3 regions of the Cytobacillus sp. Bac17 genome follow, and region 2 is predicted to be linked to each of the others. Evidence: riboswitches for the same ligand, from Rfam matches in the RefSeq annotation. Region 2 holds a riboswitch; each other region holds the start of a gene.

Region 1 (10,340 bases), on a different contig from region 2:
AGGCGGATATATTCTTTCAATAAGAACAAAAAGCTTCAGCATCTCTGTTTTGTTCATTTACCCCATCCTTTATGATAACGTTAATTCAATTATTGCCTTTTTTACTAAAACAATACCCCTGCAACTGGCAGGGGTTTCGCTTTATATTTCCAATTCAAGAGCTACCGGGCAATGATCGCTGCCCATAATGTCGCAGTGGATCTGTGAATCTAGTATTCTTTCTTTTAGCTTTTCGGACACAATAAAATAATCAATCCGCCAGCCGATATTCCGCTCTCTTACCTTGGCCATGTAGGACCACCAGGTATATGCTCCTTCCGCTTCGGGATATTTATAGCGGAATGCATCAACAAACCCGGATCCAAGCAGTCTGGTCATTTTTCCACGTTCTTCATCAGTAAAGCCTGAGTTGCCCCTGTTGGATTTAGCATTTTTTAAATCTATTTCGAAATGAGCCACGTTTAAGTCCCCGCACATGATCACAGGCTTAATCTGATCCAGGCCGAGTAAATACTCCCGGATCCGCTCTTCCCACTCAAGACGGTATGGAAGCCGGGCCAGGTCACGCTGTGAATTCGGAGTATAGACATTAACAAGATAAAAGCCTTCATACTCAAGCGTGAGAATCCTGCCTTCAGGTTCTGTTTCGTCATCGCCCAATCCATAGCGAACAGAGAGCGGCTCTTTTTTTGTAAATACAGCTGTACCGGAATATCCTTTTTTTATCGCATAATTCCAGTATTGGTGATAGCCTTCCAGTATGAGCTCGATCTGTCCTTCCTGCAGTTTGGATTCCTGAATGCAAAATATGTCTGCATCCACTTCTTTGAAGTAATCCATGAATCCTTTTTTCACACATGCCCTTATGCCATTCACATTCCATGAAACGAGTTTCATTGCTATTATATCTCCTTATGTTAAAAACTCTGTCTGAATACAACATTACCACGGATATTCAATACTTGCACAGTTAAAGTACTGTAACGGGAATGGCAAACAACAAAAATTACTGGCAAATGCAGCATACTTTAATTAGCGGTGCTCTATTGCCTGAATATCATGGTACCGGCATTCATTTGCACTAATTTGACCTTTTCACCCCGCTTAATACTTTCATATAATGATGCCGTCAGCTCAAAGGCTTTGCCATTATCCAGCCGAATCCAATATTCTTCATGCGTGCTGAAGTTGCTCAAGTAATTATCAACCGAGGTCTGCCGATATTTTTCCTCTATTCTACCTTCGAATTCTGCGATATGAGTTTCCTCAGCCACAAGACCTGAAATGAAGCCATAATAGACGACCAGCATGAAAGCTGCCACTTGAACATAGAGGCCTGATTCCATCCACTTTTTCAATTGTTCATCCCTCTGTTTCTATTGTTTGTTAGTGAGCTATCCTCAATAGATTGGGATAAACCTTAGAATTTCAAACATGCATACAATAAAAAATGCCCAAATCAATGGGCATTTCTCATTATTCTATTTACTGAATCATATAACTTGGCGGCTGCTTTTTCTGGTGAATCCGCCTGGCTGATTGCAGAAATGACAGAAACACCGTCTGCTCCTGCCTCAATTAGGGGAGATGCATTTTCAGAAGTAATTCCGCCTATTCCTACAACAGGAATTTGGATGTCGGCAGATCTTAATTCTGTCAAAAAAGTAAGTCCCTGTACTGCTTTGGCATCTGCCTTTGTGGATGTCGGATAAATAGGCCCTATGCCAATGTAATCTGCGCCTTGACGGATCGCTGTTTCCGCTTCCTGCATGCTGTGCACTGAGACTCCCAGGATTTTGCTGCCAATTTTCCTGCGGACCACATCGGCTGCTTCATCGTCCTGGCCTATATGGACACCATCTGCATTTATTTTAACTGCCAATTCAATATCATCATTGACAATAAAAGGGATATTGCTCTGTTTGCAGATTGCTTGAAGCTTTTTTGCGAGCGATTCCTTTTCTTTACCATGAAGGCATCCTGCTCCTTTTTCACGGAATTGAAATAACGTAATGCCTCCCTTGATGGCTGCTTGAAGGACATTTTCAGGATTCTGGCAGCAATTTGTGCTGCCCATTATGAAGTATACTTTTAATAAGCTTCTCATTGCCTGCGGATTAACAGCCATATCCTTCAGCCTCCTTCTTCCTTTTATTGAACGCCCAGTGATTGGTAGGTCCATGACCGCTGCCAATTCCTAAATCATTTTCAATTGCTGCCTGGATGAATTTTTTTGCCCGATCAACAGCCTCTGGCACGGTAAGACCGTCAGCGAGGCCAGCGGTTATGGCAGCCGAGTAAGTGCAGCCTGTTCCATGTGTGTTGGCTGTTTGTATTCTGCTGCTTTTAAATTCCGAAAACCTTTCTCCGTCAAAAAGAAGGTCTGCTGCTATGTCTTTTGCTTCATCATGGCCGCCTTTTATGATGACATTTTTCGCTCCAAGGTGATGCAGTTTTTTTGCTGCTTCTCTTTTATCCTCTAGTGAACGAATTCTTATGTCCGTTAAAACCTCTGCTTCTGGAATATTCGGGGTAATCACCAGAGAGAGAGGTATAAGATGCTTTTTCATCGCTAATATCGCTTCATTCTGAAGAAGACTTGCTCCTCCCTTTGCAATCATTACTGGATCTATGACGACATTTTTCCAGCCGTATCTCACAATTTCATTGGAAACACTCTCGATTATAACTGCACTAAAAAGCATTCCTGTCTTCACAGCGTCAGGTCTGAGGTCTTCTCCTATCGACTGAATTTGAGCAGAAACTGCCTCTGCTGTCATTGGATAAACTCCTTGAACACCCTTGGTGTTTTGAGCCGTTACCGCAGTTAAAGCAGACATGCCGAAAACACCGAGTTCCTGAAATGTTTTTAAGTCAGCTTGAATGCCCGCGCCGCCGCCGCTATCAGAACCCGCTATGGTTAAAGCTTTGTTCACTTTCATTTATATTGCCTCCTAACTGGTGTTTTTCAAAAGAGCCATATGATTCAACATCTGCAGCTGAAATGTTATATAAGCTATTCAAAAACTCTATTTGGAAAGTGCCTGGTCCTTTGCCATCCGATTTTTCTGCTGCGATTTCGGCTGCAGAGCCATAAACGACCAATGAAGTTACTGCCGCTTTTACAGGATCCTTTTCAATAGCAGCGAAAGCTCCTATTATTGAAGTAAGAAGACATCCGGCACCCGTTACTTTCGTTAGAAGAGGATGGCCATTGTTAATGGCAAAAGTGGATCTTCCATCTGAAACGATATCCTGTTTTCCTGTAATAACGGTTACTGCACCAAGTTCTTTTGCTGCCGACTTAGCAAGCTCTGAAGTGTTACCTGCTGCTTCAACTGCATCTACGCCCTTTATACTCCATTTCTGTCCTGCCGCGTTGGCAATTTCTGCAGCATTCCCTCTTATGATGGTAATATCTAACTCTTCTAATATTCTTTTAGCTGTATCTGTGCGATAAGCCGTGGCCCCGACACCAACCGGGTCAAAAATGACTGGAACCCCATGCTGATTTGCTGATTTACCCGCTATGAGCATACTTTTTACTTCTTTTTCTGTCAGTGTTCCCATATTGAGAACCAATGCACCAGCTATTTTAGCCATTTCAGCTGCCTCTTCATGTGCATATGCCATTACTGGTGATGCCCCAATTGCCAGCAGGCCATTTGCAGTAAAGTTTGTTACCACCACATTTGTAATGTTATGTACAAGAGGGTTTGACACTCTTACTTTTTCCAATAGACTGCTAAACTCCTGAATGTTCATCTAAAATCCTCCTTTAATTCATAACTAATCCGCCATCTACAACCAGATTTTGTCCAGTAACTGCCCTTGCCCATGGAGAAGCGAAGAAGACTATCGCATCAGCCACTTCTTGAGGATCTGTGACTTTTCTTAATGGAGTCGAGTTTTCGATAATTTTAAAGACTTCCTTAGAGGTCGAAGCACTGGCATCTGTCGTTTTTAACAAACCTCCCGATACCATATTTGCCGTAATTCCATATTGGCCCAGCTCATTCGCCATATTTCTGGTGAAGCCTAATAAAGCAGCTTTGCTGGTCGTATAGTCATGATAGGGTACAACTGGATGCTGGAATAGATTGGTGCCGACCGAGATTACCCTGCCAAACTCCAGTTTTTTCATATCTTCAAGACCTGCCTGAACTGTGTTCAATGCTCCCAGAATTGCACCTTCCAGCTGGCTTTTGTAATCGTCCCATTTAATTGTTTCTGCATCTTTTTTCGAAATAGGGTCAAATTGAAAGTTTACCAGTGCATTATTGACTATGGTTGTAATGGGAGCTCCAAAGTGTTCCTTCGTCTCTTGAAACATGGAGTTCACTTGAACACTGTCCCGAATATCAGCACGAATGGCAATGGCTTTTTCGCCAATTTCCTTCTGCAAAGCATGGGCTTTTTCCTCGCTATGGAAATAGTTAATGACAACTTTCGCTCCTTCTCTCGCGAATGCTTTTGCGGTTTCTTTGCCCAGCCCTCTGCTGCTGCCTGTAATAATGACAATCTGATCGTTAAGATTCATAGAAAATCCCCCTTATTGATAGCCAATTCATCTGTTTTAGAGAACAAAATAAAAACCAGATCCGCAATTGGACCTGGCTGAATAATCTAAGAGAATTAGTCGTTCCCCGCAATTACTACTTTCCTACGCTGGTATGATCCAGATCAGGTCCGAAGGGTAAAAAACAGTCCGGTTTCTTTCTCAGCCCGCGCATCGGGCACCCCTAGCAGTAAAACTATTAAGTTGGCTGTTTTCATCTTAGCCTGAAACGTTAAATCTGTAAAGTCTTGCAATTCTGCCTGTTCCTCTTTAAGGTGTAAATAGAAATACATAACTTGGAGGAATTAAAGAATGGCTGAACACCAATTCCAATTAAAAGCATATTGGCCAGGACTTCGGAATGATGTTGGAGAAATTGAAACAGGCGGGCTTAAAACAAAGGTTTCCATTCCGCCAGAAATGGAAGGACCCGGAATCGGAACAAATCCGGATGAAATGCTGCTGGGGGCAGCGGCAACTTGTTATATTATTACCCTGGCAGCTATGATGGAACGAAGTAAACTCGAGAAAGAAAACCTTACGATGGAATCAACCGGTATTGTAGATGTAACTAAAGGTGTGATTACATACAAGAAAATTATTCATCGCCCTGTTATCTTGTTACAGGGGGATGCGACTGAAAAGGATCATTCACTTGCGCGCAAGCTGGCGCAAAAAGCTGAAGCATCCTGTATGATTTCCAGGGCGATTAAAGGTAATGTAGAGGTAGAATTGGAAGAAACGATTCTAACTGCCAAAAATCCTTCGAAATAACCAAAAACCGGCATGATTGCCGGTTTTTATTCTTTAAAGAGCCCACTTCCGGATTGCCTGTGCAACACCAGCTTCATCATTAGTTCCCGTAATAGCATTCGCTGTTTCTTTCACAATATCCTGCGCATTTCCCATTGCTACACCCCAGCCTGATTCCTCGATCATGGCAATATCATTTAAGCTGTCACCCATCGCCATTACATTTTCCATCGAAATGCCAAGAAGCTCTGTTACCTTCTGGATACCTTTGGCTTTATTGATTCCAAGAGCATTTACCTCAATATTAGTTAAGCTGGAATTTGTAATCTCCAGATCCCCTTTTGTTTGAAGCTCTTTATGAATGAGTTCCCTGATTTCATCATCTGATATATCAAATCCAAATTTAAGCCATTCATGGTCATGAATATTTTCAGGCATTTCATTCGTCCAAACCCGTTCGCAGCTTGTTGCCCAGAAATTAGTCTTATGTGACTGGGATAGGTTCCACATCCACTCCATTATTTTTGAATCAACTGGAGTCCTTGAGATTGATTCACCATCAGGGCCAAATATTTCACTGCCGTTGACTGTGATCAAGTAGGAGTTCAATTCCAAAGAATCGGAATGGTCGCCTGCCGTAAGCCTGGATCTTCCAGTGCTCAAAATAACTTCAATTCCTTTTTCCTTTGCCTCTCGTATGGCCTTACGGTTTTCATCAGGAATTTCCCCTCTGGAATTCAACAAGGTTCCATCCATATCAAGAGCGATTAATTTGATCTGTGGAGTAATATTTAATTGTGACATAATAATCTCCCTTCTTTCTTGCACAATATAGCCATTATATAAATAAACAATCCTTCCATCAAAAACAAAGCACTTGAGCAGAATCATTTTTTCAATATAGGGATTATTATTCCCAATCTAAATGTAAAGGCTGGAATTACTCAATAAATGAGGTGATGATGAATGCCTCCCATACTATTTTTGCTCCTACTGTTCTTAACCTATGCATTGATGTAGATTTATTTATATAGGAGCCTACTTAATGGTTTCCGCTTTTTTTGTATAAGCTTAATAAATGCCAAAAAGTTGAAGCGATTTTCTTGCATCTGTCGTCTAACTGTCAGTCAAACAAAAGGCAGCCGGAATAGGCAGCTGGCATTTTAGCAAGGAGGCAGTCATGTGAGCTCTGATGAGTATGTAAAGCGGTCAATTGCTGATCAAGTAGACCGTGCTCTCGTTCTTGAAATGATCATGGATGAGTATGGTACCGTTTTGAAAAGATTGATATACAGCTATGTGAATGATTGGAATGCGGCCAGTGATTTAACACAGGATACCTTTATTACTGTTTATGAAAAGCTGGAAAGTTTCCAGCAAAGATCCTCCTTTAAAACATGGATTTTCACAATTGCTATTAATAAAAGCAAAGACTATCTGAAAAGCTGGCATTACCGCAATATGGTCATGAATGAAAAGGTTTTTTTCCTGAAAAAGGCTAGAGAAAAAGATCCGGAAGCATCATTTCTTGAACGGGATGAACATCAAGAATTGCTGAAAACGATTGAATCCCTCACAGTAAAATACCGGGAAGTCTTCCTTCTCCATTATTACCAGGATCTCAGTCTGGCAGAAATAAGTGAGACCCTTAATATCCCTATTTCTACTGTTAAAACAAGGCTGTACAGAGGACAGGAAAAAGTGAAGAAGATACTATCTGCTTCAGAAAGAGGTGAACAGCATGGCTGAACTGAATCAGGAAGTGAAGAAAGTATTGAAGGCTGCATGGACGAAAGAATCTGTTTTCACAGAAGAGGAAAAACAGAGAGTTAGAAACCGGATCGGCACTTCTGCTGTTAGAACCAGAAAAAAAGACTATGTTCCAAAACTTCTTTCTGCAGCTGCAGCTGCCGGGTTTGTCATACTGATAGGCGGGATTGCCGGGATTCAGACAGATGTATTGAACAAGCAAAATGGACAGGAGACCGCCATTGCAGATAAAGGTTTTTATCCCGGCCTTGCAGATGGCGCTATGCTAAACAACTGGAAATTGAACAGTTTCGAGAAGGACTCATACGGGCACCTTTCTGCAGCTTTTACTGGGAAGGCAGAGGTCACAGGCACTCTGGATTTCCAGGAAGAAATTGTATACTTTCTGCCTGATCATGATTCCTTAAAAGTACTGCCGCTCATGGATGGCAAGAACATAAAAATAACTTTTAATGAGACGGATCAGGAGAAGCTAAAAAAGGTGTTCGGTGTAACCGAACCAATTACAGAAGAGAATGCTTCTTTAATTATAGGTGGATATCGCGCTGGGGAAGGCTCTGTACATCAGGCTGAAGTCTTAGAGGTGGCAACTCCAAAAGATCCTCAAGTGGAAGCTGTTCCATTTCAGCTGGCCCTAAATAATAATACGGAACTGGTCCTTCGGGAGCCATTAAACCATGTGTTTAAAGAATTTTCTTTAAGAGGAACGGATGAAATCTTAAGAGGTTTAAGCCCGGCAGAAGTATTCCAGCTCTATCTGTTTGCAGAGGAAATTGAGGATTATTATACTCAATATGCATTGTTTAACCATGATCAGGATATCGGAAAACCGTTTCCTTCCCTGAATCATTACCTTGATGCTATAAACGAGTCTTCATCTATCCCAGAAAAACAGACATTATTGCATCGAGTGAAGAACGCCCGTTTAGAAGAAGTCATTATCGATGACTCTTCAGCTTATATTTCCATATCTGAAGAGGATGGGTTTGGCTTCGGCCTAAGCAAAAACAGTGAAGGAATATGGAAAGTAAACTGGATGCCAATCCAATAAATTGGCTGAGCTTGTACCTCTGATGGTGCAGGCTCTTTACATTTACCTAAATAGGCCTCCAAAGAATACGATGATGGCTAATACGGATGAAAGAAACAGGGTGAGGATAATGGAAAATAATACATGAAAGCCCGCCTGCCAGTTTTGGACTTTCTTTAAGACAAAAACACTCACGAAGAAGACAAGGACTGTCAGGAGCAGGAGGAGCGTAAATGGACGATGACCTATTTTATTCAGATAAATATCATACAGAGGCGAAAAACCCAGCATCAAAAATAACCCGAGACATATAAACGATAAGATGAAAACAAAATGGCTTAATTTTTCCGGCATGGTTAGTCCCCCTTCTCTAAAATGATCTTCTCTTTAATAAATTGTATGAAAACATTTGATTATATAAAACTTGTAATTCATTCATTGTTTTTATATGGTATAAATATCTTTAGGTATACTAAATAAAAAGAAGGTTGTTTTGTGAATAAGAATTTATTGATCACCTTTCTATCTGCTGTATTTGGTGCAGTATTATTTTCTTTATTGCATATTCCGGTCGCCTTTTTGCTTGGTGCATTGACTGCCGTTATGATTGGGAGCCGGCTCAGCAGGATTCCGTTTTATTGGCCAGCAGGATTTCGCGATGCCGGGATTATCATCGTCGGATACAGCATCGGCCTTTCTTTTACACAGGAAGCGGTCCTGCTTATCCTGCAGAAGCTCCCTTTTATTTTGCTCATTACCGTTTGCATGGTTCTCTTTAGCGCCATATCTGCACTTCTTATTGCGAAATTAATGGGCATCGACTATCCCACAGTTTTGATCGGCAGTATTCCCGGAGGTCTGTCCCAAATGATTCTTCTGGCAGAGGAAGTCAAAGGAATCGATATCACGGTTGTTACCTTTATGCAGGTCGCACGGCTGACCATGATTATCTTCATCGTCCCTATCCTAGTATTCGGACCTTGGCTGAATGTCTCTGTCGGTCCCGGTTTTGAAGCTGCAGAACCTTTATGGGGTGATTTATTCCCTGGTATTTTACTCTTTGTCTTCGTTTCTTTTACCGGCATTATCCTAAGCAAACGCCTGAAGCTCCCTACCCCGTACCTTCTTGGTCCGATTATGGGAACAGCGGCCCTTGTCATTTCCGGTATAAACGGACCCGAACTCCCGCCACCTGTTTTGGATTTATCACAGCTATTAATCGGGGCTCACATCGGCATGATGATGAAGCCTGAAAAGCTGGCAAATAAATTTAAAACCATTTCACTGGCTGCCTTAAGCGGCCTGCTTCTCATTACGGGTTCGGTGCTGCTTAGTTTTATGATTATGCACTTTTTTCACCTTTCCCCTGCCACCAGCTTTTTGAGTCTTGCACCCGGAGGCATGGACCAAATGGCCATAATCGCCCATGAAACCGGCGCAGACTTAGCCATAGTAACAGGCTATCAACTATTTCGGCTGTTTTTTATATTCTTTGTAGTACCTCCATTTTTAAAATGGATCTTTGTAAAGTTTAAGAAATTAGCATCCTCAAGCTAAAAAGAAGGGACTGCAAGCGGCAGCCCCTTCTTTTGCTATTATTCTAGTTAATGACAATGGCCTGTGAACCCATCAGCTCCCAGGCTTCAATAAACTGCTGTTTGGGCACCTTTTTATTTTTTGTGCCATACGGGTCGTTAATATAGATATAGTCCTCGTCATATCCGGTAATTGCAACACTATGCATCTGGAATGTCACATCAACTGGTCCGCCCGGTGTATTCCAGGTTTCGAAGGATGCTGCGGGTGATAGGCTTGCAGTTGTTATAATCCAGACCGGCGAACCTTCTGCAATTTTTTCAAGGAGCACTTGAAAGGGCTTGCCAGTCAGATTCTCTGCACGTTCAGGAAAATACTTTTTCGCGAGTTCGAAAATTGGCCCCTGATAAACGCCTAATCCTGGTCCATCCTCCATGTTGCCGACAAAGCCTTCATTTGGATTCCCGTATTCACCTCCGCTATATCTAAGCGGCACCCGGTTAATTTCCTGTGCTAATTTATTTTTAGATACTTGAATGCCTTCATAATTTATAATCATTGCTAAACTAGTAATCTCACATCCATTATACAGACGGGGACTATCCATTTGATTGTACAATGGCACATCCAGGAGAACGGATTTCTTTTGAATTTCCTGCTTCACAATCGGTACATGGTTTGCCTCCGCATGCG
Region 2 (10,340 bases):
ATCATCGGGAAACTCCTGGTCTTTAGAAATCAGATTGATTACATCAAGTCTGAAGCCATCTACACCTTTTTCAAACCAGAATTCCATCATGTCATACACTTTTCGGCGAAGCTCTTCATTTTCCCAATTTAGATCCGCCTGCGTGACATCAAAAAGATGGAGATAGTATTGGCCGGTTGCTTCATCATATTTCCATGCATTTCCACCGAATTTTGATTCCCAGTTTGTCGGTTCGCTTCCATCGTCCTTAGGGTCTTTCCAAATATAAAAATCACGGTATGGATTGTCTTTTGATTTTTTTGCTTCCTGGAACCATTGATGTTCTGTGGAAGTATGGTTTACTACAATATCCATAATGATTTTAATGTCCCGGCTATGTGCCTCTTCAAGAAGCTTTTCAAAGTCAGCTAGAGTTCCGTATTCTTCGTGAATGCTGAAATAGTCACTAATATCATATCCGTTGTCGCGCTGCGGAGATTTATAAATTGGTGTCAGCCAGACGACGTCCACACCTAATTCTTTTAAATAATCAAGCTTAGCAATAATACCAGGAATGTCTCCAACCCCATTTCCTGTCGTATCGTTAAAGCTTTTTGGATAAATTTGATATACTACTGATTTTTTCCACCATGGTTGTTTCATTAGAATCACACCTGTTTTAGTTTTTTAGAAATTGAGTTTTTAGCTGTTAAAAAGAAGGACCTGAGCTTCATAGGGACGCAGCTTAATTGTTCTGTTAATTTGTATATCTTTATAATTCCCAATCAGTGCCTCAAATTTCTTTTCCTGGATGTATGCAGGGGGTTCTACTTCAGGGTTTCCTCCATAGAAGTTGCACAAGACAAGAAGGATCTGATTGCCCAATGTTCTTGTATAAGCGTACACTTCAGGATGTTGATCAAGTATTAGGTTATACCTGCCGTAAACAATAATTTCATTTTTCTTTCTAAGTTCAATAAGCTTTTTATAGTAATGAAAAACAGAATCAGGGTCTTTCATGGCCTTTTCCACATTAATGTCTTTATAGTTAGGGTTTACTTTTATCCAGGGGGTTCCATCCGAAAAACCTCCGTGCTCGGAAGAATCCCATTGCATCGGCGTCCGGGCGTTGTCACGCCCTTTTGCGTATATGCTTTCAAGGGCCTTATCCTCTGTCCAGCCATCGTTAAGTGCTTCTTTATAAAAATTAAGTGTTTCTATATCCCTGTACTCTTCAACGCTTGAGAAACGGACATTCGTCATTCCAATTTCTTCGCCCTGATAAACATAAGGAGTTCCCTTCATCATATGAAGCAATGTTGCGAGCATCTTAGCCGACTTTTCCCTATACTCTCCGTCATTGCCGAATCTTGAAACAGAGCGGGGCTGGTCGTGATTATTAAAGTAAAGGCTGTTCCAGCCAGCTTTATCCAGCTCATTTTGCCATTTTGTCAGGTTTAGTTTTAAGTCACACAGATCAAGGGGTTTAAGATCCCATTTGCCGTTTGGCCCGTTGTCCAGGCTAACATGTTCAAATTGGAAGACCATATTTAACTCATTTCGTGATTCCCCTGTATATTGCCTGGCCCACTCAGGAGTCACACCGGGCATTTCGCCAACAGTCATAACATTAAACTTCGCTAACGCCTTTTCATTCATCTCCCGCAGGTATTCATGAATTCTGGGGCCGTTTCGATAATACTTGCTTCCAGAAGCATATTTCTTTCCAGGCTTTGGTTCATCATCAGGAAGTCCCTCTACTTTGGAAATAAAGTTGACCACATCCATTCTGAATCCATCAATGCCTTTTTCCAGCCACCAAGTCATCATGTCGTATATTTCATTTCTAAGTTTCGGATTATCCCAATTTAAATCTGGCTGTTTCTTTGAAAACAGATGCAAATAATATTCTCCTGTTTTATCATCAAGTTTCCAGGCGGATCCCCCGAAATTGCTTCCCCAGTTATTCGGCTCTTTTCCATTCCTTCCTTCGCGCCATATATAATAATCCCTGAATGGATTGTCTTTGGATTTCCTGGACTCTGCAAACCAGATATGTTCGTCTGAACTATGGTTCACCACCAGATCCATAATGAGTTTAATCTCTCTCTTATTCATCTCTCCGAGAAGTTCTTCCCAATCTTCCATTGTTCCAAACTCACTCATAATATCCTGATAATCGCTTATATCATAGCCATTATCATCATTTGGCGATTTATATACTGGAGAAAGCCAGACCACATCAATCCCTAGCTCTTTCAAATAATCCAGCCTGGAGATGATACCCTGCAAATCTCCTATTCCATCTCCATTGCTATCCATGAAGCTCCGCGGGTATATCTGGTAAACTACACTTTCTTTCCACCATTGCTTCTTCATATGGCGACCTCCGATTTTTAACATTTGTGTGCATGCCCCAAGAAATGGCGATACCATGGAATCATAGAACCCCATGGCATCAATCTTTCTATTCTGCTTTTTTAAATTTAGAGAAGGCTAAGGTCAATACAAACGGTACGACAAGTGCAATACCCATTCCGATAAAGAAAGAACCCCAATTTTCCGCAAAGATAGAGAAGAATGCCGGCAAGCCTCCTACACCTATCGACGGTGCCTTAACTCCATTAATAGTGATGAAGATTCCTGCAATTGCTGACCCAATAATCGCTGCAAAGAACGGGTACTTAAAGCGAAGATTTACGCCAAACATTGCCGGTTCTGTTACGCCCAGCCACGCTGATACTGAAGAAGTTAGCGCAAGCCCTTTCAGTTTTTCGTTCCCTTTGCTTAACAGCATCATGGCAAAAGCGGCGGAACCCTGAGCTATATTAGACAATGCAACCATCGGCCATAAAAACGTGCCGCCAATGCTGCCGATTAACTGCAGATCAACTGCCAGGAACGTATGATGCATACCAGTGATAACGAGAGGGGCATATAATCCACCGTAAATCAAGCCTCCAAGGGCTGGAACAGCATCAAAGATTCCGACAACCCCATTTGTAATCCAGCTGCCGATCATGAATGTGATCGGTCCAATAGCAATAAAAGAAAGAAACCCAGTGATCAGTAAAGCGATCGGCGCGACAGTTAGAAGCTGAAAAGCATCAGGGATTCTTTTTCTCAGAAATACTTCTATCTTAGCCAATACGTATGAAGCAAATAATACAGGCAATACCTGCCCCTGATAACCTACCTTTTCTATTTCTAACCCGAATAAGTTCCACTTCGGAACTTCTTCAGCAGAACCATAGCCCCATGCATTTAAAAGATCCGGATGCACTAGCATTAAACCTAGCACAATACCAAGAAGAGGACTTCCGCCAAACCGGTTTACAGCACTCCATCCAATCAAACCGGGAAGGAATACGAAAGCAGTATTGGCAATCAGGTTAATGATGCCAGCCAGATCAGCCCAGTTAGTATAAACTTCAACAAAAGACTTATCATCAAAGAAAATATCCGGTGCTGTCATAATATTGTTTATCCCCATCAGCAAACCGGCTGTTACGATAGCTGGAAGGATTGGAATAAAAATATCTGCGAGTGTTTTAATGCCGCGCTGCAATGGATTTAAGTTCTCAGCAGCAGCACTTTTTGTTTCTTCTTTTGATGATTCGCCTATTCCAGTTGCTTCTGTCATTTCTTTATACACTTTATCAACAAGGCCTTGTCCAATGACAACCTGGAATTGTCCATTTGTGGAAAAGGAACCTTTCACTACATCTATATTTTCGAGTTTTTCTTTATTGACCTTCCCCTCATCTTTTAAGGCAAAACGCAGACGTGTAACACAATGAGTAGCCGCTGCGATATTATCCTTGCCCCCGATAGCTTCTACAATTTGCTCTGCTGACTCTTTATTCGTAGCCATTCTTCGCTCTCCTCCTGTTACCGTTTTCATATTATAGAAAAAAACAGTTATAAGGTTTTTATTTATTGTTCTCGCCATTTACAACTCTATCCAATTTAGCAAACCAACTTGTATATACATGAACTGTTTACGCTTTCATTTTATCTTGTATATACATGTTAGTCAACCATTTTTTCATTTCTCTCTTTTCTATACCCATTCACTCGCTTCGAAAGCCAGAAAATAAAAAACCGGCTTCGAGACTATTGTCTGCAAAGCCGGTTCTAAACCACTTGAATAGGTTATTTCCTTTTATCATTGTCATCATCTTTTGTGAGTTCACGGGTAGATTTCTTAAATTCTTTTAATGTCTCCCCGAACGCTCTTCCTATTTCAGGAAGTTTCTTAGGTCCAAAAATAATCAGAGCCAAAACCAGGATTAGAATTAAACCTGGAATACCGATGTTTGATAACATGCTGAACACTCCTTATATATCATATCGCTTGAGGCAGTAGTAATCATGTTCATTGTCCATTATAGTTGATTGATAAAAAAAATCATAGCATGAGTGCTATGATTTCATGTTTTTTGACTATTTGAAGGCTCTATCAAGTTCATCCAGCACTTCACCAATTTTGCGGTCATGAATCACTTTATCAGCATAAATATCGAAATCCGTAGGTTCCATATTAATAATCACAAGTTTTGCTCCTTTTTGTTTGGCTATCAGCGGAAACTGATTTGCAGGTGTTACAGTCAAGGATGATCCCAGAACAATAAAAAGTTCTGCTTTTTCTGTTTCATCTGCTGCGAAATCTAAGGCCTCCTCAGGGAGCATTTCCCCAAACAGAACCACTGAAGGACGGAGCACACCCCCGCAACGGCATTGGAATTGACCATGCAAATACCCCTCGCTCGGGAACTCTTTTTTACATTTCCGGCAATGGAGTGTCTGCAGATTCCCATGGAGCTCTGATATTTTTTCACTTCCCGCGAGTCCATGAAATCCATCCACGTTCTGGGTAATAATGCTCTTAATAATACCTCTCTTTTCCCAATCTGCAAGAATATAGTGCCCTTGATGGGGATTACACTCCTTAAGCCCGATTACCCTGTGCCGATAAAATTCTATAAATTCGTTCACATTTTCATTCAATGCTTTTGTACTGGCTATTTTCCCAGGATCTTTCCCATTCCATAATCCATTATTGGCAGACCTGAAATCAGGCAGTCCGCTTTCTGTCGACATTCCTGCTCCAGTCAATATTACTGTATAATTTGATTCTTTCAGCCATTTCTCAAGCATATATATCAGCTCCCAATAAGGTTTTGTCACAGGTTAAATTTGATTTCCATTTATTTCTCCCAATGAAATGTTTATGTCATGTCAGGTATGCGGTAAATACTAGATTATAACTGTTTATGCGAATTATCAATATAGGAGTGATAGCTATGCCTGAAATAGAAACCAAAGTTTATAAGGACGGCTATAAAAAATTTTCATCCAGGGCTAAACGTTATGCGGACGATCCTGAAAAAACAAAAGGACTTTTAAGAAAGGCTACACTTAAAGCAGATAAAAACCAATCTTCATTAAGTGATATATGGGAAAAGGTTCAGCTTCTGATCGATTTAGTAAAGTCATGGTCTAAAGGCGATTACCGGCATATTTCAAAAAAATCGATTATCTTTATTATTGCTTCCATACTATACTTTGTTTCCCCAATAGACCTTGTTCCTGACTTTTTAATAGGAATGGGAATCTTAGATGATGTAGCAGTCCTTGGTTTTGCCGTTAGCCAAATTACAGGTGAACTTGAAAAATTCAGAATTTGGAAAGAGAGCAGGACGATTGGAATGAAATAATTATTTTCTGTGCATTTTAATATTATTTGCTATAATAATGATGGAAAGTATTTATGCTGTCAAAATTAAATAGCAAGAAATGTAGGGGAACCGGTATGCCGGTTGAGACTTCATCATTAAGATGCTGACCCTTTGAACCTGATCTGGCTCATACCAGCGTAGGGAACATATTCTTAAACATACTAAATGTTTTTTATATGCGCCCTGGTTTATACCGGGGCGTTTTTATTTTTCAGGGCAGACTATCATTAACTTTCCTTATTACATAACGTTTTTTAGGAGGAGTACTTATGAAAAAGTGGATTGCAGCTATCTGTTCGCTGCTGCTTCTTTCAGGCTGTGCCGGCAATGGACCGGATAATCAGACTGGAAGCGAAGATTCAGACAGCAAACAAGATTTGAAAAAAGTTACTGTTGTACTGGATTGGACACCTAATACCAATCATACCGGCTTATATGCCGCAAAGGACAAAGGATATTTTAAAGAAGAAGGGCTCGATGTAGAAATTATAATGCCAGGTGAAGCAGGTGCAGATCAATTGACTGCATCAGGCAAGGCTGATTTTGGTGTCAGCTATCAGGAAAGCATCACGGAAGCACGTGTACAGGGCGTTCCCCTTGTATCGATAGCAGCTGTTATTCAGCATAATACTTCCGGTTTTGCATCCCCTGCCGAAAAAAACATTAAATCGCCGAAAGACTTTGAAGGAAAAACTTATGGCGGCTGGGGGGCACCTGTAGAAAAATCGGTAATAGACTCCCTAATGAAGAAGGAAAACGCTAATATTGATAAGGTCTCAATTGTTAATATGGGGGATGCTGACTTTTTTACAGCTGTTAAAAGAGATATAGACTTCGCATGGATTTATTATGGATGGACAGGTGTAGAAGCAGAACTTCGGGGGGAAAAGATTAATATGGTCTACCTTACCGACTACTCAGAAAAACTGGATTACTACACGCCCGTTCTCGCAACCAGCGAAAAAATGATTGCAGATGATCCGGATACTGTCAAAGCATTTGTAAAAGCAGCAGCAAGGGGATATGAATTTGCAATCGATCAACCTGGCGAAGCAGCAGATATTTTGTTAAAGAATGCTCCGGATCTGGACAGCGAATTGGTCAAAAAAAGCCAGGAATGGCTATCCCCCCGCTATCAGGATGATGCTTCAAGATGGGGTGAACAAAAGCTTGAAGTCTGGGAAAACTATGCAGACTGGATGCATGAAAATGGTCTTTTAGATAAAGAATTAGATGCAGGCAAAGCATTCACTAATGACTTCCTGCCGGAATAAGGAGAGTTCAAATATGGCAAACGCACTTGTAAGCATTCAGATCATACCGAAAACAAAAGATGGGGAAAATGTTATACCTTACGTTGATGAAGCAATTAGTGTCATTCAGCAATCCGGTGTTAAGTACGAAGTGCATCCCCTCGAAACAACGATGGAAGGCGATTTAGACCATTTATTGAAAATCATAGCTGATATGAACAGAAAAATGATTGAAAGAGGAAGCAGCAATGTAATCTCACAGGTAAAGGTTCTATATCAGCCGGACGGTATTGAAATGAGTGATTTAACGGAGAAATATCGTCCATGATAAATTTGTTCAGAAAAGGATGGAGGCCGGCTGCGGTTCTCCTTCTTTTATTCATTGCTTGGGAAATGGCAGTAAATCTGGCAGAAGTCCCTGCATGGCTCCTGCCTCCGCCAACAGAAATCGTTCTGGAAGCGATTTCGGGCTGGGAGGGCTTCAGCCACCACCTTCAATCGACAGTCATGCTTTCCCTATTGGGATTTGCCATTGGCACCGTCATAGGTTTAATCACAGCCGTTATACTGCACTTATTGCCTTTTATAAGGGAGTCGGTTTACCCTCTCCTCATACTTTCACAAAATGTGCCTATAATTGTTCTGGCTCCTTTGCTGGTTGTTTGGTTTGGTTTCGGGATACTTCCAAAGCTGATTGTCATCACGCTGGTTTGCTTCTTCCCCATTACTGTTGCTGCATTGGACGGCTTTCGCCAGACACCCGGAGAACTTAGGCATTATATGCTGATGGCAGGGGCCAGCAAAGGACAGCTGTTTTGGAAGCTGGAGCTTCCCTATTCCCTTCCCTCTCTATTTTCAGGGCTAAAAATCTCCGCAACCTATAGTGTGATGGGTGCTGTAATATCCGAATGGCTCGGAGCTAAAGAAGGAATAGGTGTTTATATGACTCTGGCATCTTCTTCATTTCGGACAGACCGTGTTTTTGTTGCCATTTTTGCGATTATGCTGTTAAGCTTGCTGTTTTTTGGAGGAATTTTACTGGCTGAACGTTTGCTGATTAAATGGAAGTCACGGGAGAGTGCCAGGAAATGATACAATTATCCGTTAATCATTTAACCAAAAGTTTTGATACTAATCAGGTTTTAGACAATTTGAGTTTTCATGTAAATGAAGGGGAATTTGTTTCGATTTTAGGTCCTTCAGGGAGCGGAAAGAGCACCATTTTCAACCTGATTGGCGGGATGCTTCTGCCGGACGAAGGCTCCATAACGCTTGGGAATGTGAAAATCAACGGCAAACGCGGTTCAATAAGCTATATGCCTCAGACACCTTCCCTGATGCCCTGGAGAACCATTCTTCAAAACGTTCTGCTTGGACAGGAGCTAATGGGTAAAACCGATTCGGAAGCGGCCAGAAAGATGCTTCAAAAAGCTGGTCTCGGCGGCTATGAAAATGCATACCCCCATGAATTGTCAGGGGGAATGAAGCAAAGGGCTGCCTTTATCCGGGCATTATTAAGCCCGCAGCCTATCATTTTGCTGGATGAACCTTTTTCAGCTTTAGATGAGCTTACCCGCCACGATATGCAAAAGTGGCTTCTCGATATTTGGAATGAGCATAAGCCGACAATTCTGTTTGTAACCCACAATATCGAAGAAGCCATTTACCTCTCTGATCGAATTTTAGTACTGAGCAGCAAGCCTGCTAAAGTAATTAAAGAATATAAGGTACCCTTTAACAGGCCAAGAATGGAGGAACTTTATCTCAATGAAAATTTCCTTGCCTGCAAAAGAAGCATCCATCATGCGCTGAAAAATCATTAGGAGGCAACAGCATGGATAAGTATATTGATGCCCATATTCATCTTGATAAGTACAGCAATATTGAATTAGAGAAAATGTTTCATGAGTTGCCGTTTCAGCTTTCACTTGTTACAGTTTCAAGCGATTTAGCATCCTGCAAAAGAAATCTTGCTCTTGCAGAAATTTATTCCTTTGTTAAACCTGCCTTCGGTTTTCACCCTGAACAGGTTCTGCCCAGTGATCATGAAATTTCAGAGCTTTTCAGCTGGATAAAGATTCACATAGAACAAATGGCTGCTGTTGGCGAGGTTGGCCTTCCATACTATTTAAGGTCTGAAGGGAGAAAGCAGCTTGGGGGATATATTGAACTTCTCGAAGAATTCATTAAGCTCGCTAAAAGGTGGGATAAGCCCATTGCCCTCCATGCAATTTATGATGATGCACCGATTGTGTGCAATTTATTGGAAAAGCATTCGATTAAAAAAGCTCATTTTCACTGGTTTAAAGGTGACAGCGCAGCGGCAAGCAGGCTGATTGCCAATGGCTATTACATCTCCTTTACTCCAGATATCGTGTACGAAAAAGAAATACAGGACCTTGTACGGGATTACCCGCTGGATAAATTGATGGCAGAAACGGATGGTCCATGGGAATTCGAAGGCCCTTTTAAAAACAAGCCTACCCATCCAGCCATGATGGCCCATTCCATCAGTGCCCTTGCTGAACTAAAAGAATTAGCTTTCAGCAGCGCTCTTAAGAAGCTGTATGATAATACAAAAAGCTTCTATAATATTGATTAATCAGCCTTATAGTCTTTTGCCATAAGGCTGTTTTTTTTATTCAGATTAGATAAAAAATACTAGATAAATATAATCATTTCGCACCATTCCTAATTTTGGAAATATAGGTTAATCTTATATTGGACAATACGTTTAGGAGGTATGTAATGAAAAGGTATATTTTCTTGTTATTGACTATTTTACTAGTCTTCTCAGGCAATGTTTCTGCAGAAACCAAAAGCCGTTCTGCTGATTTGACTGAGAAAGATTTCATGAAAGCCGTATTAAAGGCTGATGAGTTTAAGGAATTTAAATCCTCCATTTTAAAAGATGCGGCCGCCAAGCCAAGAGCTCTTGTTGATGAAAAAGGAAAACAATATGGCTGGACAGTTCAATATGAAATAGAATACAAAGAAAAAAATGTTTTCTTAGATAGTAAAGCCCTCGTAAATTTCTCGTCACTTCTATCATTTTCTTATGAGTCCGACGGAAAAGGATTAAAAGTCCGGCTCGTCGATTACAGCAGGTTAATTGAGGATCAGGCTTTTTATGTAAAAGACCTGAAGTCAAATGAAGAAACCAAAATAGATATATCGAAAGACAGCATCTTTACTGATTATTTGACAGAGGTAGAAAGGAAGAAAACGCATTTGATTGAAGAAGCAGCAGTAAGCAATGCTGTCTCTTCCGATAAAATCACTGCAGCAGCCGAGTTATGCTACTACTGTACAAAATATGAATGGCGCGGCGGATACCCTTGCTCATCCGCAAATACTGAGCCTGAAG
Region 3 (10,340 bases), on a different contig from region 2:
TGATGGGCGGAAAATAAAGCCCGAGGATAATGGGTACCGCGATGAACATGATCCGCGTGCTAATCATAAAGTTTTTCCTGGCTTATCCCGCAAGCCATTGAGAGCAAAAAAAGGAAAGAATGTTACCCAGCTTCACTATGCAAAAAAGGGGATCATTACTCCTGAGATGGAGTATATAGCCATTCGGGAAAATATGGATCCGGAATTTGTGCGGTCTGAAGTAGCAAGAGGGCGGGCAATCATTCCTTCCAATATCAATCATCCTGAGACAGAGCCGATGATCATCGGAAGGAATTTCCACGTAAAAATTAATGCGAACATTGGAAATTCTGCTGTTTCATCCTCTATTGAGGAAGAGGTAGAAAAAATGACCTGGGCTACTCGATGGGGAGCAGACACGATCATGGATCTATCTACAGGCAAAAATATTCATACCACACGTGAATGGATTATCAGGAACTCTGCCGTTCCGGTCGGCACCGTTCCCATTTATCAGGCACTTGAAAAGGTTAATGGCATTGCCGAGGATCTTACGTGGGAAGTTTACAGAGATACCTTAATCGAACAAGCTGAGCAGGGGGTTGACTACTTTACCATTCATGCAGGTGTCCTTTTGAGGTATGTTCCGCTGTCGGCAAAACGCTTAACCGGAATTGTATCGAGGGGCGGATCCATTATGGCCCAATGGTGTTTGCATCATCATAAAGAAAACTTTTTATATACACATTTTGAAGAAATCTGCGAGATCATGAAAGCCTATGATGTGGCCTTCTCACTCGGGGATGGGCTGCGCCCGGGATCGATTGCAGATGCCAATGACGAGGCTCAATTTGCAGAGCTCGAGACACTTGGGGAGTTGACGAAAATTGCATGGGAACACGATGTACAGGTAATGGTGGAGGGACCTGGCCATGTTCCAATGCATTTAATTAAAGAGAATATGGATAAACAATTGGAGATCTGCAAGGAAGCGCCATTTTATACACTTGGGCCCCTAACAACAGATATAGCTCCAGGATATGACCACATTACCTCTGCAATCGGGGCTGCCATGATAGGCTGGTATGGTACGGCAATGCTTTGCTATGTTACTCCTAAAGAACATTTGGGTTTGCCAAATAGAGATGATGTACGCGAGGGTGTCATTACTTATAAAATTGCAGCGCATGCTGCAGATCTGGCAAAGGGCCACCCGGGAGCACAAAAAAGAGATGATGCCCTGTCAAAAGCCCGGTTTGAATTCCGCTGGAGGGATCAATTCAATCTGTCGCTTGATCCTGAACGCGCATTGGAATACCATGATGAGACATTGCCGGCTGAAGGGGCTAAAACAGCTCACTTCTGTTCCATGTGCGGGCCAAAATTCTGCAGCATGAGAATTTCGCAGGATATCCGGAATTATGCAAAAGAGAATAAGCTTGACACGGACGAAGCGATACAGAAGGGCTTGGAAGAAAAAGCTGAGGAATTTAAAAAAACCGGGGGAAGTATTTATCAGTAAAAATAGTATTTTAGTAATTTAATAGTAATTATATCTGCTGGGGGTGCCGTTTGCAGGCTGAGATTAAAGCAAAAGCTTTAAAACCCTTGGAACCTGATCTGGCATACCAGCGTAGGGAAGTGGAGTATCGGGGCTATATTCATAAGCCCCGTACAGCCACTTTCTATTTAGAAGGTGGTTTTTAATTTGCTAAAAGCATAAAAAAACAGGGGAGTTATCGCTATGAGGAAACAGCTGCATGTTATATCAGATGGAAAGCTATCTCTAGAGGCTTTTGCTGAGATAGCAGGTGAAGTGGAACCCTTTGCAGACAGGTTCCACTTGAGGGAAAAGCATCGAACCTCAAGGGAGCTATATGAAGGAGTTAAGCTGCTTTGTAATGAGGGAATCCCCATTCATAAAATTGTTATAAATGATCGGGTGGATGTTGCATGGGCATGTAAAACAGGTGTCCATCTTGCTTTTCACAGCCTTCCAGTCCGTGTTGTCAAAACGCATTTTCTAGATATGCCCATCGGATGTTCCGTACATTCTCCTGAAGAAGCAGAAGAGGCTGCAAAACAGGGGGCTGATTATATCCTGTTTGGGCACATATTTGAAACCGACTCCAAGAAGGGAATCCCGCCAAGGGGCACTGGGTCACTGGAGGCTCTTAAAAAGGCAGTAGAAATTCCGGTAATGGCAATTGGAGGCATTAAACCAGAGAAAGTCCCTGAGGTCTTGGAGGCGGGGGCAGATGGCATTGCTGTAATGTCAGGGATTTTGCAGGCAAAGGACCCTGCAGAGGCAGCGAAGCTCTTTTCAAAAAAGTTAAATGAGGAGGGGGAAAAATGAGGAAAATTTATGACGCCGTTATAGTTGGCGGTGGCATTAACGGAAGCTCCATTGCTTTTCAATTGGCTAAAAGAGGGTATAAAGTGGCCGTTTTGGATAAGGGTAAAATAGCCGGCAAGGCTTCCGGAGCGGCAGCTGGAATTTTAGGAGCCCAAACGGAACTGGCAGAAGACGGCCCGCTATTTCAGCTGGCATGCAAAAGCCGCTCCATGTACCGGATCCTGATTCCTGAACTGGAAGATTTATCACAAGTGCATATTGGCTATCAAAATAAGGGTGTATATAAAGTGGCGGCTAATAAAGAGGAGGAGCAGACATTAAAAAGATTGATAGAAAGCCAGCAAAAAGCGGGTGAGCAGGCCGAATGGTTTTCGATTGATGACCTGATTAAACGTGAGCCATCCGTATCAAACAAATTGCTGGGTGCCATGTATATACCGAATGACGGACAGGTTCAGGCATATGAATTGTCCCTTGCCTTTGCAAAAGCTTCAATGGCCCTCGGTGCAGAAATTTATGAGTATACACACGTATCAGATTTTATTTTAAAAGATGAAAAGGTTCATGGGGTCAAAACCAGCCAGGGAGAATTCCTGGCAGAATCCGTTATCGTGGCTTCCGGGGCCTGGAGCAGGGAGGTTCTTGAAAGAGCGGGCCTTTCGCTGCCCATTATTCCGGTTAAAGGCGAGTGCTTCTCGGTGATACCTGAAAAACCGCTTGTACAAGGGACGATCTTTTCACATGGATGCTATATCGTTCCGAAGCAATCTGGGAGATTAGTAGTTGGAGCGATCGTTAAGGTCAATTCATTTGATGAGAAGGTGACCCTTGAGGGGATATCCACGCTGATGGAAAAGGCGCAAAACCTTGTTCCGGATATAGCGAAGGCTGAATGGGAGCGGGCCTGGACAGGAATTCGTCCGCAATCGGCTGATGGCCAGCCTTTTTTAGGAGAACATCCTGTTTATAGAGGGTTATATATTGCGGCCGGCCATTTTCGGAATGGAATCCTCCTTGCCCCGGCAACAGGCGTACTGATGGCAGACATCCTCGAAGGAAAAACGGAGCAGCCAAATCCGTTTGAGCTTTCCCGCCTTGAATCTTTAGTCCATACGTCAAATGGGGTGCTTTTATGAAAGTTGTCATTAACGGAGATGCTATGGAGCTTCCGGACACAGTTAATCGCGTTTCCCTTCTGCTCGAGCATTTCAATTTGGAGCAAAAGGTAGTCATTGTTGAACTAAACCAGCATATTTTGGATAAATCCACGCATGCTGAAACCATTCTGACAGATGGGGATCGAATCGAAATTGTACACTTTGTAGGAGGCGGATGATTTGTTGAAAATTGGACCTTATGAATTTAACTCCAGGCTGCTGCTGGGAACAGGGAAATATCCAAGCTTTGATGTGCAAAGGGAAGCTGTAGAAGCTTCGGCAACAGAGGTGCTTACCTTTGCTGTACGCCGTATGAACATTTTTGAAGCGGGCCAGCCCAACTTTTTGGAAAAGCTGGATTTAAAGAAATATAAATTACTCCCTAATACGGCAGGAGCAAGTACAGCTGAGGAGGCTGTCCGAATAGCAAGGTTATCCAAAGCTTCCGGGCTCTGCGACATGATTAAAGTTGAGGTTATTGGATGCAGCAAAACGCTTCTTCCTGATCCAATAGAAACAATAAAAGCAGCGGAGATTCTATTAGACGAGGGTTTTATTGTTCTGCCCTACACTTCTGATGATGTCGTCCTTGCTCGAAAACTTGAAGAACTAGGCTGCCATGCGGTCATGCCATGTGCTTCTCCAATTGGTTCAGGGCAGGGAATCATTAATCCTATTAATCTTCAATTTATTACAGAGCAGGCAACTGTGCCGATTATTGTGGATGCTGGAATTGGAAGCCCGGCAGATGCGGCATTGGCAATGGGGCTGGGAGCAGATGGAGTGTTATTAAATACGGCTGTCTCCTCTGCCGATGATCCTGTTAAAATGGCAAAAGCAATGAAACTCGCCATTGAAGCAGGGAGGCTGGGCTATGAAGCAGGCCGGATGCCCCAAAAACGTTATGCGTCAGCAAGCAGCCCGGCGGAAGGAATGATTTTTAGTTGAATGAGCGATACTCCCGCCAGATGTTATTTCCTCCGATTGGCAAAGAGGGACAGAAAAAGCTGAGGGAAAAACACGCTTTGATTGTAGGGGCTGGTGCATTAGGGGCTGCGAATGCAGAAACCCTCACAAGGGCAGGTGTCGGCAAATTAACCATTGCCGACCGGGATTATGTGGAGTGGAGCAACCTGCAGCGCCAGCAGCTTTATTGTGAAGAGGATGCTGCACGAAAAGTGCCAAAGGCGATAGCGGCGGCTAACCGCCTAAAAGTCATCAATTCTGAGGTGCAAGTTATCCCCCGGGTTATGGATGTAGGAGTACAGGAAATTGAAGAGCTGGTTAAGGGTGTTGATTTAATCATTGACTCAACAGATAATTTTGACATTCGCTTTCTGATCAATGATATATCTCAAAAGCACTGGATTCCCTGGATATATGGAGGCTGTGTGGGGAGCTATGGTTTAAGCTATACCATCTTGCCTGGGGTGACACCGTGCCTGAATTGCCTGATGGACAAATTGCCATTGGGGGGAATTACCTGCGATACGGCTGGTGTTATTCAGCCTGCTATTCAAATGGCTGCGGCTCACCAGTCTGCTGAAGCATTAAAGATATTGGCAGAAGGCTTTGAATCCTTACGCGGGACACTTGTTTCTTTTGATGTATGGAAAAATCATTTTAGTTCTGTTAATGTTTCTACATTAAAGAATCCGCAGTGCTTATCGTGCGGGACTGATCCAGTTTATCCCTTCCTGGACTACAGAAATCAGACAAAAACAGCCCTGCTTTGCGGGAGGGATACCGTTCAAATCCGGCCTTCAGTCCTTCAAGATATGGATGTTGCTTATCTGGAAAAATCCCTGGTCTCTCAAGGTATCAATGTAGAGAGCAATCCTTATTTGCTCTCATTTTCGATCGATCAGGCCAGAGTGGTTGTATTTAAGGATGGAAGAGTGCTGATTCACGGGGTAAGAGACATTATCGGGGCGAAGAATCTGTATCATCGTTTCCTGGGATAATGAGTTATGCCTGTCGCTAAGAGTGACAGGCTTTATTGACTATTAGGCAAATAGTAATTACTTTAAATATCAAACTCAAAATTAAGCTAAAATGAAGGTGAAGAGCATCTAAACAGGAGTTGATGGCATGAAGCATAAAATCCAAAAAATCACACCAAACCTATGGTTCAATACAGAAGCCGAAGAGGCAGCAAACTTTTATACTTCTATTTTTAAGAACTCAGCTATCAGCAAGATAACCCGCTATGGAAATGAAAGGCACGAACTTAGCGGCATGACAGAGGGAAAGGTTATGACTGTGAAATTTCAGCTGGAAGGACAGGAGTTTACTGCTCTTAATGGCGGGCCAAAATTCAGGTTTAACGAGGCAATTTCATTTATAGTCAATTGTGAGAATCAAGAAGAAATAGACTACTATTGGGAAAAGCTTTCTGAAGGCGGGGATGTAAAGGCACAGGCTTGCGGCTGGCTTAAGGATCAGTTTGGGGTATCCTGGCAAATTGTACCTGCAGAGTTAAGCGAAATGATCAGCAGCCATGATTCTGAAAAAACCGAGTGTACTTTAGCGAACGGATTATTTTGACTATCTGGACATTGATCTTTAAAGGCAGTGTACTTAGAACCTTTATTTTGATAGGAGACAAATCACTTATTAAAAAAACCACTGACCAATTGATGAAATTGTAATATTTGGTTAAGTTTTTGATTTTTGAAGGGTATTCTATTTGTTTTGTCGTATTTCTAGGAAGTTAATAGACGATATTGAATAAAAAAAAACTAACTATAAAAAATGGAGGGAAGTACGTGTTTAAGAATTGGAGGAAAGTTTTATTGGCTGGAATTATCAGTATATCCTTGGTAGGTACTGGGTATGTCGGTCACGATTTGATTTCCACACCAAACGTATCGGCCGAATCCGCATCGAAAAATGCACCAGGCTATCAGAAAAACGCTGCGGCTACGCAGTTAGATGAAATTATCGAGAGAGGATACATTCGGATAGGTATGACAGGGGACTACAAGCCTTTTACATATTTGAACCCTAAGACAAATGAGTACGAAGGCTATGACGTAGACGCTGCCAAAGAACTTGGCAAAGATCTTGGCGTGGAGGTACAGTTTGTTTCAACTACATGGCCTGACATGTTGAAAGACCTGCAGGCAGATAAATTTGATATCGCTGTCGGAGGCGTAACTCGAAATACAGCCAGACAAAAAAACGCTTATGTATCCCAAGGTTACATTTCTTTCGGTAAGGTACCTTTGATACGTGCGGAAGACAAAGATAAATACCTTACAATTGAAGATATCAACAAACCTTCCGTGCGTATTGGCGTAAATCCAGGTGGAACAAATGAATCGTTTGTCCGTCAATATCTGAGTAATGCTAACGTAACCGTTGTTCAAAACAACCTGGATATCCCAGGTTTGGTTGCGGATGGAACTTATGATGTTATGATCACAGACACTGTGGAAGCAATGCTATATGCCAGAAAAGATGAAAGACTATATGCCGCTTTAACTGACAAGCCTTTCACCAACAGTGAAAAGGGCTATATGATCCCGCGCGGTGATTTCATTTATGCTAGTTATCTGGAAATGTGGATGGATGAAATGAAGCTACAGGGTAAATTCGACGCGCTTTACAAAAAGTGGATTGAATAGGTCGATTTAAGATTCATAGACAACCGTCCCTGATTTTAATCAAGAATTTGGTGCATGGATATTATTATACACAAAAAAGGGAGGCTCATAGTCGAAATATCGATAATGTACCTCCCTAACTATTTATTAAAATAGCTTTAATTTAAATAGAACGTAAGCTTTCTTTCAGTGTTTTGACGATAAAGGTGAAGTCGTCTTCAGTAATAGTTAGAGGAGGAGCAAGTTGCAAGATGTTATTGTAGCCTGCAACAGTGTCCCCATTTTTGCCAATAATTAGTTTTCTCTCCTTGCAGGCACTTATTACTTTATTAAGGATTTCAACACTTGCCGGTTTTTTCGATTCTTTATCCTCAACCAACTCAATGCCGATAAGAAGTCCTTTTCCTCGAACATCGCCTACAAATGGTAAATCTTTTACTTCTTCAAGTTCTTTTAATAATCGTTCCCCCAAAAACTGTGAGCGTTCAATTAGTTTTTCATCCTCAAAAATTTCTAGGTTCTTTAATGCAAGCGCACAAGCCGCTGGGTTACCTCCGAATGTATTTACATGGCGGAGGCGATCATATTGTTCATTGCCGCTGTAAGCCTCATAAATCTCTCTTTTAACCGCTGTAGCAGAAAGTGGCAGGTAGGCACTTGTGATCCCTTTAGCCATCGTAATAATATCCGGCTTTACATCATAATGCATAAAACCAAATGGTTTACCTGTTCGCCCAAATCCACAAATTACTTCGTCGCAAATTAGAAGGGCGCCGTGTTTTTCGCAAATCTCTTTAACCTTTTTCATATAGTTCTGAGGAGGAATTAAGCAACCGCCCCCTGTAATAATTGGCTCCATAATCATGGCTGCTACAGTCTGGCTTAATTCCCATGTCATTACCTTGTCAACTTCCTGAGCGCTTTCAAGGGTATGCTCATCAATCGGATTTCGATATACATCTGGTGGGTTCACATGGATAAAGCCCGGAGCTAGTGGCTCATATTTATATTTCCTTTCAGCTTGACCTGTTGCTGCAAGAGCTCCCATTGAATTTCCGTGATAAGCACGATAGCGGGAAATGAATTTATACCGTCCATGGTCTCCTTTCTGCTGATGGTACTGACGCGCAATTTTAAATGCTGTTTCATTTGCTTCAGACCCACTATTTGAGAAAAATAATACGTAGTCATCGCCAAGCCATTCGTTAAGTTTTTCAGCCAACTTAATGGCAGGAATATGGCTTTGAGCCATTGGAAAGTATGGCATTTTTAGAAGCTGCTCATAAGCAGCTTCTGCCAGTTCCTTTCTGCCATAACCGGCATTTACACACCAGAGGCCAGATAATCCATCCAAATACTTGTTCCCTTCAATGTCTACTACCCAGGCACCTTTTGCTTCTTTAATAATTAGGTTTCCTGAAACAGGAGCAGAACCTCTCATTGCGTGCCAGATATAACGCTCATCCTTTTTCTGCAGATCTTTACCTTGTTCCGTAGCTAGCATTCTTATTTCCTCATTTCATTATAATTGTTTATTAATAACGAGCGGTCAACATTTTTTTACGGGTATAAAATTCTACCCCATCGCGGCCGTTGGCGTGAAGGTCACCGTAAAATGAATTTTTATAACCTGAGAATGGGAAGAATGCCATTGGAGCCGGTACACCTAAATTTATACCGAGCATACCTGCATCAATTTCTTCACGGAATGTGCGAATTACACTCGCGCTGTCTGTATATAGACATGCACCGTTAGCAAACTCGGATTGGTTTGTAATCATAATTGCCTCTTCAAGGGTTTCTGCACGGACAATTGACAATACAGGGGCGAATATCTCATCTTTCCAGATTTTCATATCTGTTGTCACATGGTCAAAGATGGTTGGGCCCACGAAATAGCCATCTTCCTGTTCTCCTTCTTCTCTCCCATCACGGACAAGGAGGGCTCCTTCATTTTCCCCGATCTCAATATATTGAATGGTCCGTTCCTTATGTTCTTGACGAATAACTGGGCCAAGGAATACATCTTCATCCAGCCCATTTCCTATTTTAATTTCATCAGCTTTTTGTTTTAGTCGGTTAACTAACTCGTCCGCTATCTCTCCAACGGCTACTATAACAGATGCAGCCATACAGCGTTCACCGGCTGATCCAAAGGCAGCTCCAATGATATTGGTAACTGCATTATTCAGGTCAGCATCCGGCATAACAATCGAGTGGTTTTTCGCTCCAGCCAATGCCTGTACTCTCTTTCCATTCGCTGCAGCTGTTTTGTAAATATATTCTGCAACAGGCTGTGAACCAACAAAAGAAACAGCTTTTACATCCTCATGTTCAAGGATGCCATTTACAACATCATGGCCACCATGAACAATATTTAGGACCCCATCCGGAAGACCAGCTTCTTTAAACAACTCAGCTAAGCGATTGGCCAGAATCGGGGTGCGTTCAGACGGTTTTAACACAAAGGTATTTCCGCAAGCGATGGCTAGTGGGTACATCCAACAAGGCACCATCATTGGGAAGTTAAATGGAGTAATGCCGCCAACCACTCCAATTGGGTAACGGTACATACCGGACTCAATACCAGTTGCAATATCAGGAAGTTGATCGCCCATCATTAGTGTAGGGGCACCGGCAGCGAATTCAACACATTCAATTCCGCGCTGCACCTCTCCATATGCTTCTTTGTAACTCTTACCATTTTCAAGTGTAACTAGTCTTGCCAGCTCATCCCAGTTTTCAACCAGTAATTGCTGATAACGAAAGAGTATCCGCGCACGTTGAGGAACTGGTACCTTTTTCCAAGTTTGGAATGCTTTATTTGCAACCGCGACCGCATGATTAACATCTTCACGTGTGGAGATTGGCAATTTTGCAATAATTTCACCTGTAGCTGGATTTGGGATTTCACTTACATTCATACTTTCTGATAACGTCCATTGACCGCCAATAAAATTTTTTAGTGTCTTTACTTCATTAGTTACAACCATAATTCTGCCTCCTCTTGATCCGAATATTATGAAAATTTACTAATCTAATTATATTAACGGAATAAATCGTTTTCATTAGACAGAATGTAAAATATTTTTGTAGGAATACGTTACGTTCAGAAAAAATCCGATGTTTTTTCTTACAGCTAGTCTTTTTCTTTAGGTGTTTGCTTAGCACCATCCAGATACTCATAAGCCGCAACCGCTAATTCAAACGCTTGTCTTTTTGGCGGTTCCATAAAGTCCT

Evidence for each region. Region 2 has a riboswitch for thiamine pyrophosphate ahead of NR125_RS04060 (ABC transporter substrate-binding protein). Riboswitches for the same ligand answer to the same signal wherever they lie in the genome.
Region 1: another riboswitch for thiamine pyrophosphate. It lies ahead of NR125_RS18610 (3-oxoacyl-ACP reductase); the one in region 2 lies ahead of NR125_RS04060 (ABC transporter substrate-binding protein).
Region 3: another riboswitch for thiamine pyrophosphate. It lies ahead of tenI (thiazole tautomerase TenI); the one in region 2 lies ahead of NR125_RS04060 (ABC transporter substrate-binding protein).

Annotation. Positions count from the first base shown of each region.
Region 1 covers NZ_JALJRC010000017.1:74,364-84,703, forward strand. Annotated here, with positions in the region: gene NR125_RS18580 (hypothetical protein) at 1-57, opposite strand, end outside; gene xth (exodeoxyribonuclease III) at 142-897, opposite strand; gene NR125_RS18590 (hypothetical protein) at 1,044-1,358, opposite strand; gene thiE (thiamine phosphate synthase) at 1,460-2,128, opposite strand; gene thiD (bifunctional hydroxymethylpyrimidine kinase/phosphomethylpyrimidine kinase) at 2,118-2,942, opposite strand; gene thiM (hydroxyethylthiazole kinase) at 2,905-3,765, opposite strand; gene NR125_RS18610 (3-oxoacyl-ACP reductase) at 3,779-4,540, opposite strand; TPP riboswitch at 4,644-4,754, opposite strand; gene NR125_RS18615 (OsmC family protein) at 4,871-5,332, shown strand; gene NR125_RS18620 (Cof-type HAD-IIB family hydrolase) at 5,366-6,115, opposite strand; gene NR125_RS18625 (sigma-70 family RNA polymerase sigma factor) at 6,494-7,060, shown strand; gene NR125_RS18630 (hypothetical protein) at 7,053-8,132, shown strand; gene NR125_RS18635 (hypothetical protein) at 8,175-8,465, opposite strand; gene NR125_RS18640 (AbrB family transcriptional regulator) at 8,607-9,668, shown strand; gene NR125_RS18645 (C39 family peptidase) at 9,712-10,340, opposite strand, start outside.
Region 2 covers NZ_JALJRC010000001.1:813,140-823,479, forward strand. Annotated here, with positions in the region: gene treC (alpha,alpha-phosphotrehalase) at 1-642, opposite strand, end outside; gene NR125_RS04035 (glycoside hydrolase family 13 protein) at 682-2,358, opposite strand; gene treP (PTS system trehalose-specific EIIBC component) at 2,447-3,853, opposite strand; gene NR125_RS04045 (twin-arginine translocase TatA/TatE family subunit) at 4,135-4,308, opposite strand; gene NR125_RS04050 (NAD-dependent deacylase) at 4,426-5,139, opposite strand; gene NR125_RS04055 (YkvA family protein) at 5,286-5,699, shown strand; TPP riboswitch at 5,773-5,881, shown strand; gene NR125_RS04060 (ABC transporter substrate-binding protein) at 5,990-6,994, shown strand; gene NR125_RS04065 (thiamine-binding protein) at 7,008-7,301, shown strand; gene NR125_RS04070 (ABC transporter permease) at 7,298-8,065, shown strand; gene NR125_RS04075 (ABC transporter ATP-binding protein) at 8,062-8,796, shown strand; gene NR125_RS04080 (TatD family hydrolase) at 8,808-9,575, shown strand; gene NR125_RS04085 (hypothetical protein) at 9,722-10,340, shown strand, end outside.
Region 3 covers NZ_JALJRC010000003.1:207,554-217,893, reverse strand. Annotated here, with positions in the region: gene thiC (phosphomethylpyrimidine synthase ThiC) at 1-1,501, shown strand, start outside; TPP riboswitch at 1,531-1,636, shown strand; gene tenI (thiazole tautomerase TenI) at 1,724-2,335, shown strand; gene thiO (glycine oxidase ThiO) at 2,332-3,471, shown strand; gene thiS (sulfur carrier protein ThiS) at 3,468-3,671, shown strand; gene NR125_RS07765 (thiazole synthase) at 3,673-4,440, shown strand; gene NR125_RS07760 (MoeB/ThiF family adenylyltransferase) at 4,437-5,456, shown strand; gene NR125_RS07755 (VOC family protein) at 5,584-6,039, shown strand; gene NR125_RS07750 (transporter substrate-binding domain-containing protein) at 6,261-7,121, shown strand; gene NR125_RS07745 (aspartate aminotransferase family protein) at 7,264-8,604, opposite strand; gene NR125_RS07740 (CoA-acylating methylmalonate-semialdehyde dehydrogenase) at 8,636-10,093, opposite strand; gene NR125_RS07735 (PucR family transcriptional regulator) at 10,240-10,340, opposite strand, start outside.